One region of the Streptomyces sp. NPDC048275 genome, then DNA from elsewhere that is predicted to be linked to it. Evidence: predicted binding sites of a transcription regulator. Region 1 holds the regulator's gene; the other holds the start of a gene.
What was found. Region 1 encodes HrcA, which represses chaperone genes, less so after heat shock. Its sites were predicted from a motif close to TTNGCACTCNGNNNNNCNGAGTGCNAA; they were not measured.
Positions count from the first base shown of each region.

Region 2: groES (co-chaperone GroES) is a predicted target of HrcA. The motif match lies at 3,806-3,832, and genes of this name have one in related genera.

Region 1 covers NZ_JBEZLR010000102.1:26,398-33,532, reverse strand. Annotated here, with positions in the region: gene AB0D57_RS38870 (MBL fold metallo-hydrolase) at 1-432, opposite strand, end outside; gene hrcA (heat-inducible transcriptional repressor HrcA) at 667-1,683, shown strand; gene dnaJ (molecular chaperone DnaJ) at 1,684-2,820, shown strand; gene AB0D57_RS38855 (nitronate monooxygenase) at 3,443-4,531, shown strand; gene AB0D57_RS38850 (16S rRNA (uracil(1498)-N(3))-methyltransferase) at 4,528-5,286, shown strand; gene AB0D57_RS38845 (hypothetical protein) at 5,368-5,943, shown strand; gene AB0D57_RS38840 (S41 family peptidase) at 6,005-7,135, shown strand, end outside.
Region 2 covers NZ_JBEZLR010000001.1:220,421-227,555, reverse strand. Annotated here, with positions in the region: gene AB0D57_RS01160 (SDR family NAD(P)-dependent oxidoreductase) at 1-642, shown strand, start outside; gene AB0D57_RS01155 (ester cyclase) at 787-1,494, shown strand; gene groL (chaperonin GroEL) at 1,611-3,239, opposite strand; gene groES (co-chaperone GroES) at 3,353-3,661, opposite strand; gene AB0D57_RS01140 (polysaccharide deacetylase family protein) at 3,922-4,701, opposite strand; gene AB0D57_RS01135 (polysaccharide deacetylase family protein) at 4,698-5,600, opposite strand; gene AB0D57_RS01130 (methyltransferase domain-containing protein) at 5,731-6,897, shown strand; gene AB0D57_RS01125 (DUF6204 family protein) at 6,991-7,135, shown strand, end outside.

The DNA.
Region 1 (7,135 bases):
CAGGTCGAGCGTCCACTCGCCGGACACCGAGTGCTGCGGGTGGACCAGGACGTCCACCGCCTCGGCCGCCGCGTACGGGTCGAGGCCGTTGCGTACGGCGTCGGCGCACAGCTCCTCGCGTTCGTGCGCGAGGACCGCGTCCAGCCCGACCGCCCCGAAGACCTGCACGCCCGCGAACGCCGCGGCGCCGAACACGTGGTCGAAGTGGGGGTGGGTGAGTGCGAGATGCGTCACTCGACGGCCCGGGCCGAGGAGCCGCAACGCCTCGGCGCGCAACCGTGCGCCCTCGCCGAGGCTCGACCCGGCGTCGATCATGAGTGCCGCGCCCTCGCCCACCACCAGGCCGGCCGTGCAGTCCCAGACCGGAAGTCGCCGCCGCCCCACCCTCGGGGCCAGCTCCTGCCACGCCGACTCTTCCCAAGTCACCTTCATGCGGTGACGCTAGCGGTGTGGGCGTGTGCCGGTGCGACATCGCGGGACACGTCGGCATACGTGGCGCGGGATCGCGGGACGCGCCGGCATGAGCCGCACAAGATCGCGGGCCCGCCCTTGCCGGGGCCGTACCCGGCGGCCGTACACTGGGCCGGGGGATGCTGGCACTCGCGCGCGCTGAGTGCCAAGCGGGAAGCCAAGGAGCCGACGGGCAGACAGCTGGAGGTGTGCGCGATGCTCAGTGAACGCAGGCTGGAAGTGCTGCGCGCCATCGTCCAGGACTATGTCGGCACCGAGGAGCCGGTCGGTTCCAAGGCGCTGACCGAGCGGCACCGGCTCGGGGTGTCCCCGGCCACCGTCCGCAACGACATGGCTGCCCTGGAGGACGAGGGGTACATCGCCCAGCCGCACACCAGCGCCGGGCGGATCCCCACCGACAAGGGCTATCGGCTCTTCGTCGACAAGCTCGCGGGCGTCAAACCGATGACCGCGCCCGAGCGGCGTGCCATTCAGAACTTCCTCGACGGTGCGGTGGACCTCGACGACGTCGTGGGGCGGACCGTGCGGCTGCTCGCGCAGCTGACGCGGCAGGTCGCCGTCGTGCAGTACCCCTCGCTGACGCGCTCGACGGTGCGGCACGTCGAGCTGCTGGCGCTCGCCCCCGCGCGCGTGATGCTCGTCCTGATCACGGACACGGGCCGGGTCGAGCAGCGCATGATCGACTGCCCGGCGCCGTTCGGGGAGACGTCGCTCGCCGATCTGCGGGCCCGTCTCAACAGCCGGGTCGCGGGCCGTCGCTTCGCGGACGTCCCGCAGCTCGTGCAGGACCTCCCGGACGCCTTCGAGGCGGAGGACCGCGGTACGGTCACGGCGGTGCTCTCCACCCTGCTGGAGACACTCGTCGAGGAGACCGAGGAGCGGCTGATGATCGGCGGCACCGCCAACCTCACGCGCTTCGGACATGATTTTCCCCTCACGATCCGCCCGGTCCTCGAAGCGCTGGAGGAGCAGGTCGTCCTCCTCAAGCTCCTTGGTGAGGCGGGGGATTCGGGCATGACCGTACGGATCGGTCACGAGAACGCGTACGAGGGACTCAACTCCACGTCCGTCGTCTCCGTCGGCTACGGTTCGGGCGACGAGGCAGTAGCGAAACTCGGCGTGGTCGGACCGACCCGCATGGATTACCCCGGAACGATGGGAGCGGTACGAGCGGTGGCACGGTACGTCGGACAGATCCTGGCGGAGTCTTAAGTGGCCACGGACTACTACGCCGTACTCGGCGTGCGCCGCGACGCGTCCCAGGACGAGATCAAGAAGGCATTCCGGCGGCTCGCACGCGAGCTGCACCCGGATGTCAATCCCGATCCGAAGACGCAGGAGCGGTTCAAGGAGATCAACGCCGCGTACGAGGTGTTGTCGGACCCGCAGAAGAAGCAGGTCTACGACCTCGGTGGCGACCCGCTGTCCCAGTCGGGCGGCGCGGGCGCCGGCGGCTTCGGCGCGGGTGGCTTCGGAAACTTCTCGGACATCATGGACGCGTTCTTCGGCACGGCGTCGCAGCGCGGACCGCGCTCGCGTACGCGCCGTGGCCAGGACGCCATGATCCGGCTCGAGATCGAGCTGGACGAGGCAGCCTTCGGTACGACGAAGGACATCCAGGTCGACACGGCTGTGGTGTGCGGGACCTGTAGCGGTGAGGGTGCCGCGCCGGGGACCTCCGCGCAGACCTGTGACATGTGCCGCGGTCGCGGTGAGGTGTCCCAGGTCACGCGGTCCTTCCTGGGGCAGGTCATGACCTCGCGGCCGTGTCCGCAGTGCCAGGGCTTCGGGACCGTCGTCCCGACTCCGTGCCCGGAGTGCGCGGGCGACGGGCGGGTGCGGTCGCGGCGGACGCTCACGGTCAAGATTCCGGCCGGTGTCGACAACGGCACGCGGATTCAGCTCGCGGGCGAGGGGGAGGTCGGGCCCGGTGGTGGGCCCGCCGGTGACCTCTACGTCGAGATCCACGAGCTTCCGCACGCGACCTTCCAGCGGCGCGGGGACGATCTGCACTGCACGGTCACCATCCCCATGACCGCGGCGTCTCTCGGCACCAAGGTGCCGCTGGAGACCCTCGACGGGCTGGAGGAGGTCGACATCCGGCCGGGCACACAGTCCGGGCAGTCGATCCCCTTGCACGGGCGTGGCATCACGCATCTGCGGGGTGGTGGCCGGGGTGACCTGATCGTGCATGTCGAGGTCATGACGCCGACGAAGCTCGATCCCGAGCAGGAGCGGTTGCTGCGGGAGCTGGCGGTGTTGCGGGGTGAGGAGCGGCCCACGGGGCAGTTCCAGCCGGGGCAGCAGGGTTTGTTCTCGCGACTGAAGGACGCGTTCAACGGTCGCTGACCGGAGTGTCGGCGGGGGTGTTTTCTCGCCCCCGCCGCCCCTACCCGTCCCATCCCTCCCTGGGGGCTCCGCCCCCAGACCCCCGCCGGGGGCGCTGCGCCCCCGGTCCCTGCCTTGGGGGCTGCGCCCCCGGCCCCCGTCTCGGCGCTGTGCTCCCGGCCCCCGTCTCGGCGCTGTGCTCCCGGTTCCTGTCTTGGGGCTGTGCCCCCTGGATTCCCGTCTTGGGGCTGTGCTCCCGGTTCCTGTCTTGGGGGTTGCGCCCCCCGGATCCCCGTCTTGGGGCTGTGCCCCCCGGACCCCCGCCTTGGCCGCTGTGCCCCCCGGACCCCCGCCTTGGCCGCTGCGCCCCCGGCCCCTGCCCGGGGGCTGCCGCCCCCGCCTTCGCACGAAGGGCTCGTCCTTGGACGGCGGACGGGTTGGGTATCCCCGGCCGGGGATTGATTTTTCAGCCCGTCCGGCGTTTGAGGACGAGGTCGGGGGGCTGGGGGCGCAGCCCCCTGGGGACGGGAATGGGTAGGGGCGGCGGGGGCGAGAAAGCGGTCGCGGCCTGGCTGTTCCACAGGCCTATGCCAGGCGTAAGGCCGGATTCGGACTCTTTCAAAGGACGTGACAACATGCCGTCATGTCCTCCGCACTGACCGATCTCTTCCCTCACCCGATCGTGCAGGCCCCCATGGCAGGCGGCGTCTCCGTCCCGGATCTCGCCGCCGCCGTGTCCGAGGCCGGCGGGCTCGGGTTCCTCGCCGCCGGGTACAAGACCGCCGACGGCATGTACCAGGAGATCAAGCAGCTGCGCGGGCTGACGGGCCGCCCCTTCGGGGTCAACCTGTTCATGCCGCAGCCGGAGTACGCGGACCCGGCCGCCGTCGAGGTGTACGCGAACCAGCTCGCCGGTGAGGCCGCCTGGTACGAGACGGAGCTCGGGGAGCCGGACTGCGGCCGGGACGACGGCTACGAGGCCAAGCTCGCGGTCCTCCTCGACAATCCGGTCGCGGTGGTCTCCTTCCACTTCGGCTGCCCCAGCCGGGATGTTCTGGACTCCCTCGCCCGCGCGGGCACGCTCACCATGATCACCGCGACCACGGCCGAGGAGGCCCTGGCCGTGCAGCGGGCGGGCGCCGCCGCGGTCATCGTGCAGGGCGTGGAGGCGGGCGGCCACCAGGGCACCCACCGTGACAACCCGGAGACGGACGGCACCGGCATCGGACTGCTGTCGCTGATCACGCAGGTGCGCGAGACCGTGGAGATCCCGATCATCGCGGCCGGCGGCCTCATGCGCGGCAGCCAGATAGCCGCCGCGCTCGCGGCGGGCGCGAACGCGGCACAGCTCGGCACGGCGTTCCTCGCCACCCCCGAGTCCGGCGCGAACGCCGTGCACAAGCAGGCGCTGACCAACCCCCTGTTCGTACGGACGGAGCTGACCCGGGCGTTCTCCGGACGCCCGGCGCGCGGCCTGGTCAACCGGTTCCTGCGCGAGCACGGGCCGTACGCGCCCACCGCATACCCCGAGGTCCACCACCTCACCTCCCCGCTGCGCAAGGCGGCGGCGAAGGCGGGCGACGCGCAGGGCATGGCGCTGTGGGCGGGACAGGGGCACCGGATGGCCCGCGAACTGCCCGCGGGGCAGCTGGTGGAGGTGCTGAGGGCCGAACTCGACGCCGCCAGGACAGGGCTGTGCGCGCCCGAGGAAGAGGGAGGTGCGGTCCGATGACGGCACCGGTGTTCGTGGTCGATTCCCTGGAACCCCCGGATTTCCGCGGCGGGGAGTACGTCCTCGACGGCCCCGAGGGGCGTCACGCCGTGTCCGTGAAGCGGCTGCGGCCCGGTGAGGACGTGATCCTCACGGACGGGCGGGGCCACTGGACGGAAGGCGTGGTGAAGGCCGCCGAAGGCAAGGACCGCCTGGTGGTGACGGACCTGGAGAGTGTGCACGAGGAGCCTCCCCAGTCCCCTCGTATCACCGTCGTCCAGGCCCTCCCCAAGGGCGACCGCGGCGAGTTGGCCGTCGAGACGATGACCGAGACCGGCGTCGACGCGATCGTCCCCTGGGCCGCCTCCCGCTGCATCACCCAGTGGAAGGGCGAGCGTGGCTTGAAGGGGCTCGCGAAGTGGCGGGCGACCGCGCGGGAAGCGGGTAAGCAGTCGCGCCGGGTCCGCTTCCCGGAGATCGCGGACGCGGCAACGACCAAGCAGGTTGCGGCACTTCTCGCCACAGCCGATTTCGCGGCGGTGCTGCACGAGGACCGCGACTACGGCAGCGAGCCGCTGGCCACCGCCGAACTGCCCACCTCCGGGGAGATCGTGCTGGTCGTGGGACCCGAAGGAGGCGTCTCCCCGGAGGAGTTGGCGCTCTTCGCGGAGGCGGGCGCGAAGGCGTACCGGCTGGGACGCAGTGTGCTGCGCACCTCGACCGCCGGGACCGCGGCGACCGCGCTGCTGCTGGGACGCACGGGCCGCTGGTCGTAACGTCGGTCACGCGCGTACGCGGGTGACAGTAGCCCGTACGGGGTCTACCGCGACGCGCGGGACAGTGGCACTCTGCCGTCTATGGGGGCATTGATGCGTATACGGCGACGGGTGACGGGACGTCGGGGACCGGTGCTGGCCGGGCTCGCGGTGGTGACCGTCTTCGGGGTGTCGGCGTGCGAGCCCGGGGACGCGCTGAGTGTCGGCGCGGTGGCGTACACGACGGATCAGGTCGGGACCAAGGAGCTGGAGCGGCAGCACGTCGACGTGCAGTACCTGAGTTGCACCGGGTCGTACAGCGGGGGCAACAAGGCGTACACCCCGGGTCGCACACCGTCGTCCTCCAAGCCGTCCGTGGTGGAGGTGGACTGCCGTGGGCAGACCACCGACCGGCGGGAGATCACCATCACGGGGAAGGTCACCCGCGCGGTCGAGGGCAAGTGCGTACGCGGGGAGCTGACCGCCAAGGTCGGCGGCAAGGAGTGGTTCCACGTGAGCGGGCTGGGCAACTGCAACGCCACGAGTACGCCCACGTACACGCCGCCCACCTACGGGAAGCCCTCCGACGACGGGCCGGGACCCACCGTCACCGTCACCGTGACGAAGAGCATCTGGTGCAAGGGCGATCCCACTTGCTGGCCCTCCCAAGGCAAGTGAGATGGGGATCAAGTGATCCAAACCCCTGTCCGGGGGAGCTGTCCCTGCATAGGGTGATCGGGTGACAGAGTCTGCGCCGTCCGTATCGTCCGCGCCGCCCGCGTATCTCCGGTTCCCGCACCTGCGCGGTGATCTGGTCGCCTTCACCGCCGAGGACGACATCTGGGTCGCGCCCCTCGAAGGCGGCGGTCGTGCCTGGCGGGTCAGCGCCGACAACGTCCCGGTGAACCACCCGCGCATCTCCCCGGACGGCGAGACCGTTGCCTGGACCTCCACCCGCGACGGCGCCCCCGAGGTGCACGCCGCCCCGCTGGCCGGCGGACCGTCCACACGCCTGACGTACTGGGGGAGTTCACGCACCCAGGTGCGCGGCTGGACCCCCGACGGGCAGGTGCTCGCCCTCAGTACACAGGGCCAGGCCAGCCTGCGGCGCAGCTGGGCCAGGGCCGTCCCGCTCGACGGCGGTCCCGCGACCACCCTGCCGTACGGGCCGGTCGGCGACGTCGCCCACGGCGGCCCGGGTGTGCTGCTGCTCTCCGCTCCCATGGGGCGCGAGGCCGCCTGGTGGAAGCGGTACCGCGGCGGTACGGCGGGCAAGCTGTGGATCGACCGGGAGGGGGACGGGGAGTTCGTACGGCTGCACGAGGAGCTCGACGGGAACCTGGAGTACCCCTTGTGGGTGGGGATGGGGGTCCCCCCTGTTGGAGCGGAGCCGAGAACTTGGGGGAGGGTCGCGTTCCTGTCCGATCACGAAGGGGTCGGGGCCCTCTACTCCTCCCTCGCCGACGGGTCCGATCTGCGGCGGCACACGCCCATCGACGGTTTCTACGCCCGGCACGCGTCGACCGACGGCACCCGGGTCGTGTACGCGTCCGCCGGTGAACTGTGGCTGCTCGACGACCTGGACGGCGCCGAGCCGCGGCGGCTCGACATCCGGCTCGCCGGACAGCGCGTCGACCAGCAGCCGCACCCCGTGAGCGCGTCCCGCTGGTTCTCGGCCGCCGCGCCCGACCACACGGGACGCGGCAGCGCGCTCTCCGTCCGCGGCGCCGTCCACTGGGTCACCCACCGCTCCGGCCCCGCCCGCACGCTCGCCGCCCTGCCCGGCGTACGCGCCCGGCTGCCCCGGACCTTCCGGGTGGAGGGCGAGGAGTACGTGGTGTGGGTGACGGACGCGGCCGGTGACGACGCG
Region 2 (7,135 bases), on a different contig from region 1:
CTGCACGACCGCCACGGCATCGAGGCGGAGGTACTGACGGCGGACCTGGCGACCGACGCGGGTATCGAGGCGGTGGCCACGCGGCTGAGCGACCGCAAGAACCCGGTCGACCTGCTGATCAACAACGCGGGCTTCGGCAACAAGGGCCACTACCTCGACGTATCGATGGCCGACGAGCTGATGATGCTCAAGGTGCACTGCGAGGCGGTGCTGCGGCTGACGTCGGCGGCGGCCGGGGGCATGCGGGAGCGCGGCCGGGGCGGAGTCGTCAACGTCGCGTCGGTGGCCGCGTTCGTGCCGCGGGGCACCTACGGGGCGTCCAAGGCGTGGGTCGTGCAGTTCACGCAGGGCGCGGCGAAGGACCTGGCGGGCACCGGCGTACGGCTGATGGCGCTGGCCCCCGGCTTCGTGCGCACCGAGTTCCACCAGCGGGCCGGCATGGGCACGGACAACATCCCGAACTGGATGTGGCTCGACGCGGACAAGCTGGTCGCGACGGCGCTCGCGGACCTGGCCCGCGGCAAGACGCTGTCCATCCCCGACGCCCGCTACAAGGCGCTCATGGGCGTGGTGAAGGTGACGCCGCGGGCGCTGCTGGGCGGGATCACGTCGAAGACCGGGCGGAAGTACGGGCCGCAGTAGAAGTACGGGCCGCAGCAAGAAACCGCGGTAAGAGACCACCGCAGGAAACCACAGCAGGAAGCCGCAGCTAGAAGCGGTGACGCCGCCGTCCCAGTGGGAAAATGGACGCATCAGCCGGACCCAGGGGGGCCGGGAGGCGGCGTCATGACATTTGTGCAGCTCATCGACTGCAAGACCAGCCGTTTCGATGAGATGAACCGGCTCATGGACACATGGGCCGATCAGACCAAGGGCAAGCGGACCGCGACACACAACATCATCGGCAAGGACCGGTCCGACGCGAGCCACTTCATAGAGATCGTGGAGTTCACCTCGTTCGACGAGGCGATGCGGAACTCGAATCTCCCCGAGACCGACAAGATCTTCCGGGAGATGGTGGCGCTCTGCGACGAGATGCCCACGTTCACCGACCTGGACGTGGTCCGTGATGAGCAGCTCTACGCGGCGAACATCCGCAGATTCTTCGAGACGGTGGCCGTCCAGGGTGAACTGCCGCCGCTCAACAGCCTGCTCGCGGAGAACTACCACGACCACGATCCCGCCAACGAGCAGGACAACCTCGGCCTCGACGCGATGTGCCGCGAGATCGAGATGTGGCGCCGCGCGTTCGACTTCACGTTCACCGTCGAGGACCAGATCGCCGAGGGAGACCGTGTCTGCACGCGGTGGACCTGGAACGGCACCCACACGGGCGACTTCCTGGGCATTCTGTCGACCGGCAGGCAGGCCACCATAACCGGGACGACCATCTTCCGGTGCGGCGAGGACGGGAAGATCGTCGAGGGCTGGTGGCAGTACGACCGACTGGGACTGATGGGTCAACTCGGGGCGCTGGACGCGCTGGAGAACTAGTGTCTGTCGTTTGGGTGTGATCCAAACGACAGACACTAGGGGCCTGTGTGGCTCAGGCTCGTACGGGAGAAGCCCCCGTTCCCTGCGGAACGGGGGCTTCTTCAGGAGTCGGTGACTCAGTGGGCGTGCCCGTGGCCGTGGCCGTGACCGGCGTCGGCCTCTTCCTCGGCCGGCTTCTCGACGACCAGGGTCTCGGTCGTGAGCAGCAGGGAGGCGATGGACGCGGCGTTCTCCAGGGCGGAGCGGGTGACCTTGACCGGGTCGATGACGCCGGCCTTGACCAGGTCGCCGTACTCGCCGGTGGCGGCGTTGAAGCCCTGGCCCTTGTCGAGCTCGGCGACCTTGGAGGTGATGACGTAACCCTCCAGGCCGGCGTTCTCGGCGATCCAGCGCAGCGGCTCGACGGCGGCGCGGCGGACGACCGCGACACCCGTGGCCTCGTCGCCGGTCTTGCCGAGGTTGCCCTCGAGGATCTTCACGGCGTGGACGAGCGCGGAGCCACCACCGGAGACGATGCCCTCCTCGACCGCGGCGCGGGTCGCGGAGATGGCGTCCTCCAGACGGTGCTTCTTCTCCTTGAGCTCGACCTCGGTGGCGGCGCCGACCTTGATCACGCACACGCCGCCGGCCAGCTTCGCGAGGCGCTCCTGGAGCTTCTCGCGGTCCCAGTCGGAGTCGGTGTTCTCGATCTCGGCCTTGATCTGGTTGACGCGGCCCACGACGGCCTCGTGGTCGCCGCCACCGTCGACGACCGTGGTGTCGTCCTTGGTGACCGTCACGCGGCGGGCGGTGCCCAGCACGTCCAGGCCGACCTGGTCGAGCTTGAGGCCGACCTCTTCGGCGATGACCTGACCACCGGTGAGGGTGGCGAGGTCGCCCAGCATCGCCTTGCGGCGGTCACCGAAGCCCGGGGCCTTGACGGCCACGGCGTTGAAGGTGCCGCGGATCTTGTTCACGACCAGGGTCGACAGGGCCTCGCCCTCGACGTCCTCGGCGATGATCAGCAGCGGCTTGGAGGCGTTGGCCTGGATGACCTTCTCCAGCAGCGGCAGCAGGTCCTGGATGGAGCTGATCTTGCCCTGGTGGATGAGGATGTACGGGTCGTCGAGGACGGCCTCCATACGCTCCTGGTCGGACACCATGTACGGCGACAGGTAGCCCTTGTCGAAGGCCATGCCCTCGGTGAAGTCCAGCTCCAGGCCGAAGGTGTTGGACTCCTCGACGGTGATGACACCGTCCTTGCCGACCTTGTCCATCGCCTCGGCGATGAGCTCGCCGACCTGCGGGTCCTGGGCGGACAGCGCGGCGACGGCGGCGATGTCGGACTTCTCGTCGATCGGGCGGGCGGTCGCGAGGAGTTCCTCGGACACGGCCTTGACCGCGGCGTCGATGCCCTTCTTGAGCAGCGCCGGGGAGGCACCCGCGGCGACGTTCTTCAGGCCCTCGCGGACGAGCGCCTGGGCCAGCACGGTGGCGGTGGTCGTACCGTCACCCGCGATGTCGTTGGTCTTGGTCGCCACCTCCTTCACCAGCTGGGCGCCGAGGTTCTCGTACGGGTCGTCGAGCTCGACCTCGCGGGCGATGGTGACACCGTCGTTGGTGATGGTGGGGGCGCCGAACTTCTTGTCGATGACGACGTTGCGGCCCTTGGGGCCGATCGTCACCTTGACCGTGTCGGCAAGCTTGTTGACGCCGCGCTCGAGGGCGCGACGGGCGTCCTCGTCGAACTTCAGGATCTTCGCCATGGGAGCGATTCAGCCCTCTCGGAAATCTTGGGAGAACGAACTGCGCCCCCGGCGCCCGGCTTGTTGAAGGTCGCGGGGGTCAGGGGCGCAGCTCACTGCAAAACTGGGGTGAATTACTTCTCGATGATCGCGAGCACGTCGCGAGCCGAGAGGACGAGGTACTCCTCGCCGTTGTACTTCACCTCGGTGCCGCCGTACTTGCTGTACAGCACGACATCGCCGACGGTGACGTCGAGCGGAAGACGGTTACCGTCCTCGAAGCGACCCGGGCCCACGGCAAGGACGACGCCCTCCTGGGGCTTCTCCTTCGCGGTGTCCGGGATGACCAGGCCAGAGGCCGTGGTCTGCTCGGCGTCGAGCGGCTGGACCACAATGCGGTCCTCGAGCGGCTTGATGGCAACCTTGGAGCTGGCGGTCGTCACGATCCGACCTCCCCCTTCGGAGATCTCACGGGGTGAACTGTCTGAGGTTGCGACCAGGTCGATCCGTCGTCGCGGGTGCCGGACCTGCCCGTCGCTATTGGCACTCTCCAGGGGGGAGTGCCAGACCTGAGACTATGACCGCGATTAGCACTCGGTCAAGCGGAGTGCCAACGCGGCGCTCACAACACGGAAAAACCTCGCCCGGTTCGCCGGGTTCGCCCGGTGCGCCAGCGGGCGTCTCGGGCAGTCCTCCACTCGCCTCAGAGATAGTCCTCCAGCCGCGCCGGTGTGAACCCCTCCGCCTGGATGCGCCGGAGCAGCCGGGTCGTCGCCTCCGCGAGGTCGGGATCGTCGAACCCGGACAGGATGTCGCCCGCCCGCAGCCGTCCCTCGTCGGCCTCCCGCCCCAGCACGACGGCCGCGACCCCGCAGTCGGCGGCGGCGCGCAGCGTGGTGGTGTCGTACGTGCCGTACGGGGGCCGGAAGAGCCGGGGGCGGATGCCGAAGCGTGCCTTGAGCTTGTCCTGCTGGCCGCAGATCTCGGCCCGCTGGCCCGCGTACGGCAGGCCGCGCAGCGAGGCGTGGTCGAGGGTGTGGTTCTGCACGCTCGCGCCGACCGCCCGCAGGCGCGCGAAGTGCCCGTACCCCGGCCCGACGACACTGTCCGTGAGGAACATGCTGACCGGCAGCCGCAGTTCACGAACCATGTCGACGAACCGCGGATCGCGCTCGGCGCCGTCGTCGTACGTCAGGAAGACCACCTTGTCGCGGGTGGGAACGCGGCCCACGACCGGCACCAGCCCCGGCCCCGCCGCGCGGAGGACGGTCCGGGCGGGCGGTTTCGGCGCGGGGGCGAACGGGCCCGACAACCCCCAGCGACGGTACGTCGCCCGGGTCGGCCCGTGCGGCCGCGCCTCACGCACCTCCTGAGCGGCCTTCTTGCCCAGCCGCTCGATCGGATCGACGGACTGGGCGCAGCCGGCGCTCCCGGCCAGGAGTGCGGCGGCGAGCGCCCCGGCGGCCAACGCCCACGTCCTCACAGGTAGTCCTCCAGTCGCGCCACCGCGTACCCCTTGTCGGTGACCTTCTTCAGGAACCGGCGGATCATGTCGGCCATCGCGCCGCCCCACTCCCCCGTGCCCCGGAAGTGGGTGAGGACGATGTCGCCGGGGTGCAGTTTCTGGTCCCACTCGCGGTACTCCCAGTGATCGACGTAGACCTCCTCGGCCCAGATCGGGGCGTACTTGATGCCGCAGGACTTGGCGGCGCGCAGGGTGTCCCTGTTGTAGTTGCCGTAGGGCGGCCGGAAGAGCTTGGGGCGCTTGCCGAACTGTTTCTTCATCACCGTCTGCATGCCGCAGATCTCGTACTTCTGTTCCTTGTACGACAGTCCGGGCAGATAGGAGTGGTGCAGCGTGTGATTGTTGAGGCCGACGCCCCGGTCGCGCATCTTCCGGAAGTACCCGTAGTCGTCCTTGATCAGGTAGTTGCTGAGGAAGGCGGTGTACGGAATCTTCAGGTCGCTCATCATCCGCAGGAACTCCGGGTCCTTCTCCTCGCCGTCGTCGATGGTGAGGAAGATGACCTTGTCCTTGGTGGGGACGGTGGTGAAGACCGGTGGCAGGTCGAACTTTTCCTGGCCCGTGACCTCGAATCCCTCGCGGGCCTTGATGACCGGTTTCCTGGCCGGGGCGGGCGGCGCGGTCAGCGGGGTCCCGGCCAGCCCCCAGCGCTCGGCCGCGGCGACGCGTTGCGCGTGCGCCTGGCGCAGTTTGGCGGCGTACGCGTCGAGGGCGCGCGCCTCGGGCGCGTGCAGTGCCTGCTGACCGTCACCGTCGGCGCAGCCGGACGTGAGGGAGGCGACGGCGAGTACGGCGATCCCACTCCACACAGCAGCCTGCTTCGTGCGGTTTTTGTCATTTTGTCGTACTAGTCGCATGGTGCCGGATCCTTCCAGGCCTTGGCCCGTACGGCGGCCCCGACACCGCGATCGAAAGCGCACCGTCCACCGACTGGCCCACACCGGCCCGGTTGGCCCCCAGTGGCCCGCATAGGCCCACAATGGGCCGGTGAACGACCTCTCCTTCGCCTCTCTCCTCACCCCCGAGGGCCGCGCCCTGCTCGACGAGGTGCGCGGCACCGAACCGGCCCAGGAGCTCGCCGTCGCCACCCGGCTGCGCCGCGAGCACCCGGCCGAGCTGGTCTCGGCGGCGCTCACGCAGGCGCGGCTGCGGCAGCGGGCGGCGGCGAAGTTCGGGCCCGAGGACGCGGAACGGATGTTCTTCACCCCCAACGGGGTCGAACAGTCGACCCGTACGACGGTCGCCACGCACCGTGCGCGACGCTTCGCGGAACTGGGCGTCCGTACCGTCGCCGACCTCTGCTCCGGCATCGGCGGCGACGCGATCGCGCTCGCCCGCGCCGGGATCCGGGTCCTCGCCGTGGACCACGACCCCCTGACGGTGGCGGCGGCCCGCGCGAACGCGGACGCGCTGGGCCTCGCGGACCTGATCGAGGTGCGCGAGGCGGATGTCACGGAGGTCGACACGTCGCCGTACGACGCGGTCTTCGTGGACCCCGCGCGGCGCGGCGGCCGGGGCCGGATCTTCGACCCCGAGGCGTACTCGCCACCGCTGTCATGGGCGATCGGAACGGCCCTGAAGGCCCCGCTCGCCGCCCTCAAGATCGCCCCCGGCATTCCCCACGAGGCCGTCCCCGCCGAGGCGGAGGCCGAATGGATCTCGGACGGCGGAGACGTGAAGGAGGCGGTGCTGTGGTTCGGCACGGAGCCGGGCCTGGTCCGGGCCACCCTGCTGCCGGGGCCGCGAGTACTGCGGGGACGTCGGCTGCCGGATCCTTCCGTCCGACCGGTCGGGCGTTACCTGTACGAGCCCGACGGCGCCGTCATCCGGGCCCATCTGGTGGCGGAGGTCGCCGAGGAGTTGGACGGAGGACTCATCGACGAGACCATCGCGTACATCACGGCGGACGAACTGCGCGCGACACCGTACGCCGCCGCATACGAGATCACCGATCAACTCCGCTTCAGCGTCAAGAAGTTGAAGGCACTGCTGCGGGAGCGGGAGGTCGGCATCCTGACCGTGAAGAAGCGGGGTTCGGCCGTGGAGCCGGAGGAGTTGCGCAAGAAGGTCAAGCCCCACGGCCCCCACTCGGCCACCGTCTTCCTGACCCGGGTGGCGGGGGCGCCGACGATGCTGATCGGGCACCCGGCATAGGCCGGGATTCACCACCCTCGGCGACGGAACCGGACGGGGCTGCCGCCCGAAATACGGTGGAACCGCCCCGGTCCCCCTGATTAGGGTCCACGGATGAGCTCTCGCACCTTCCGCATCATGGTCCGCGGCGTCTTCGACGGACTCAGCACCGAGCAACGCGCTGAACTCGTGAACCGCGCGCCGGCGCACGACATACTGCGCGCGGCCTTCACCCCCGAGGGGCACCTCAGTTACGACC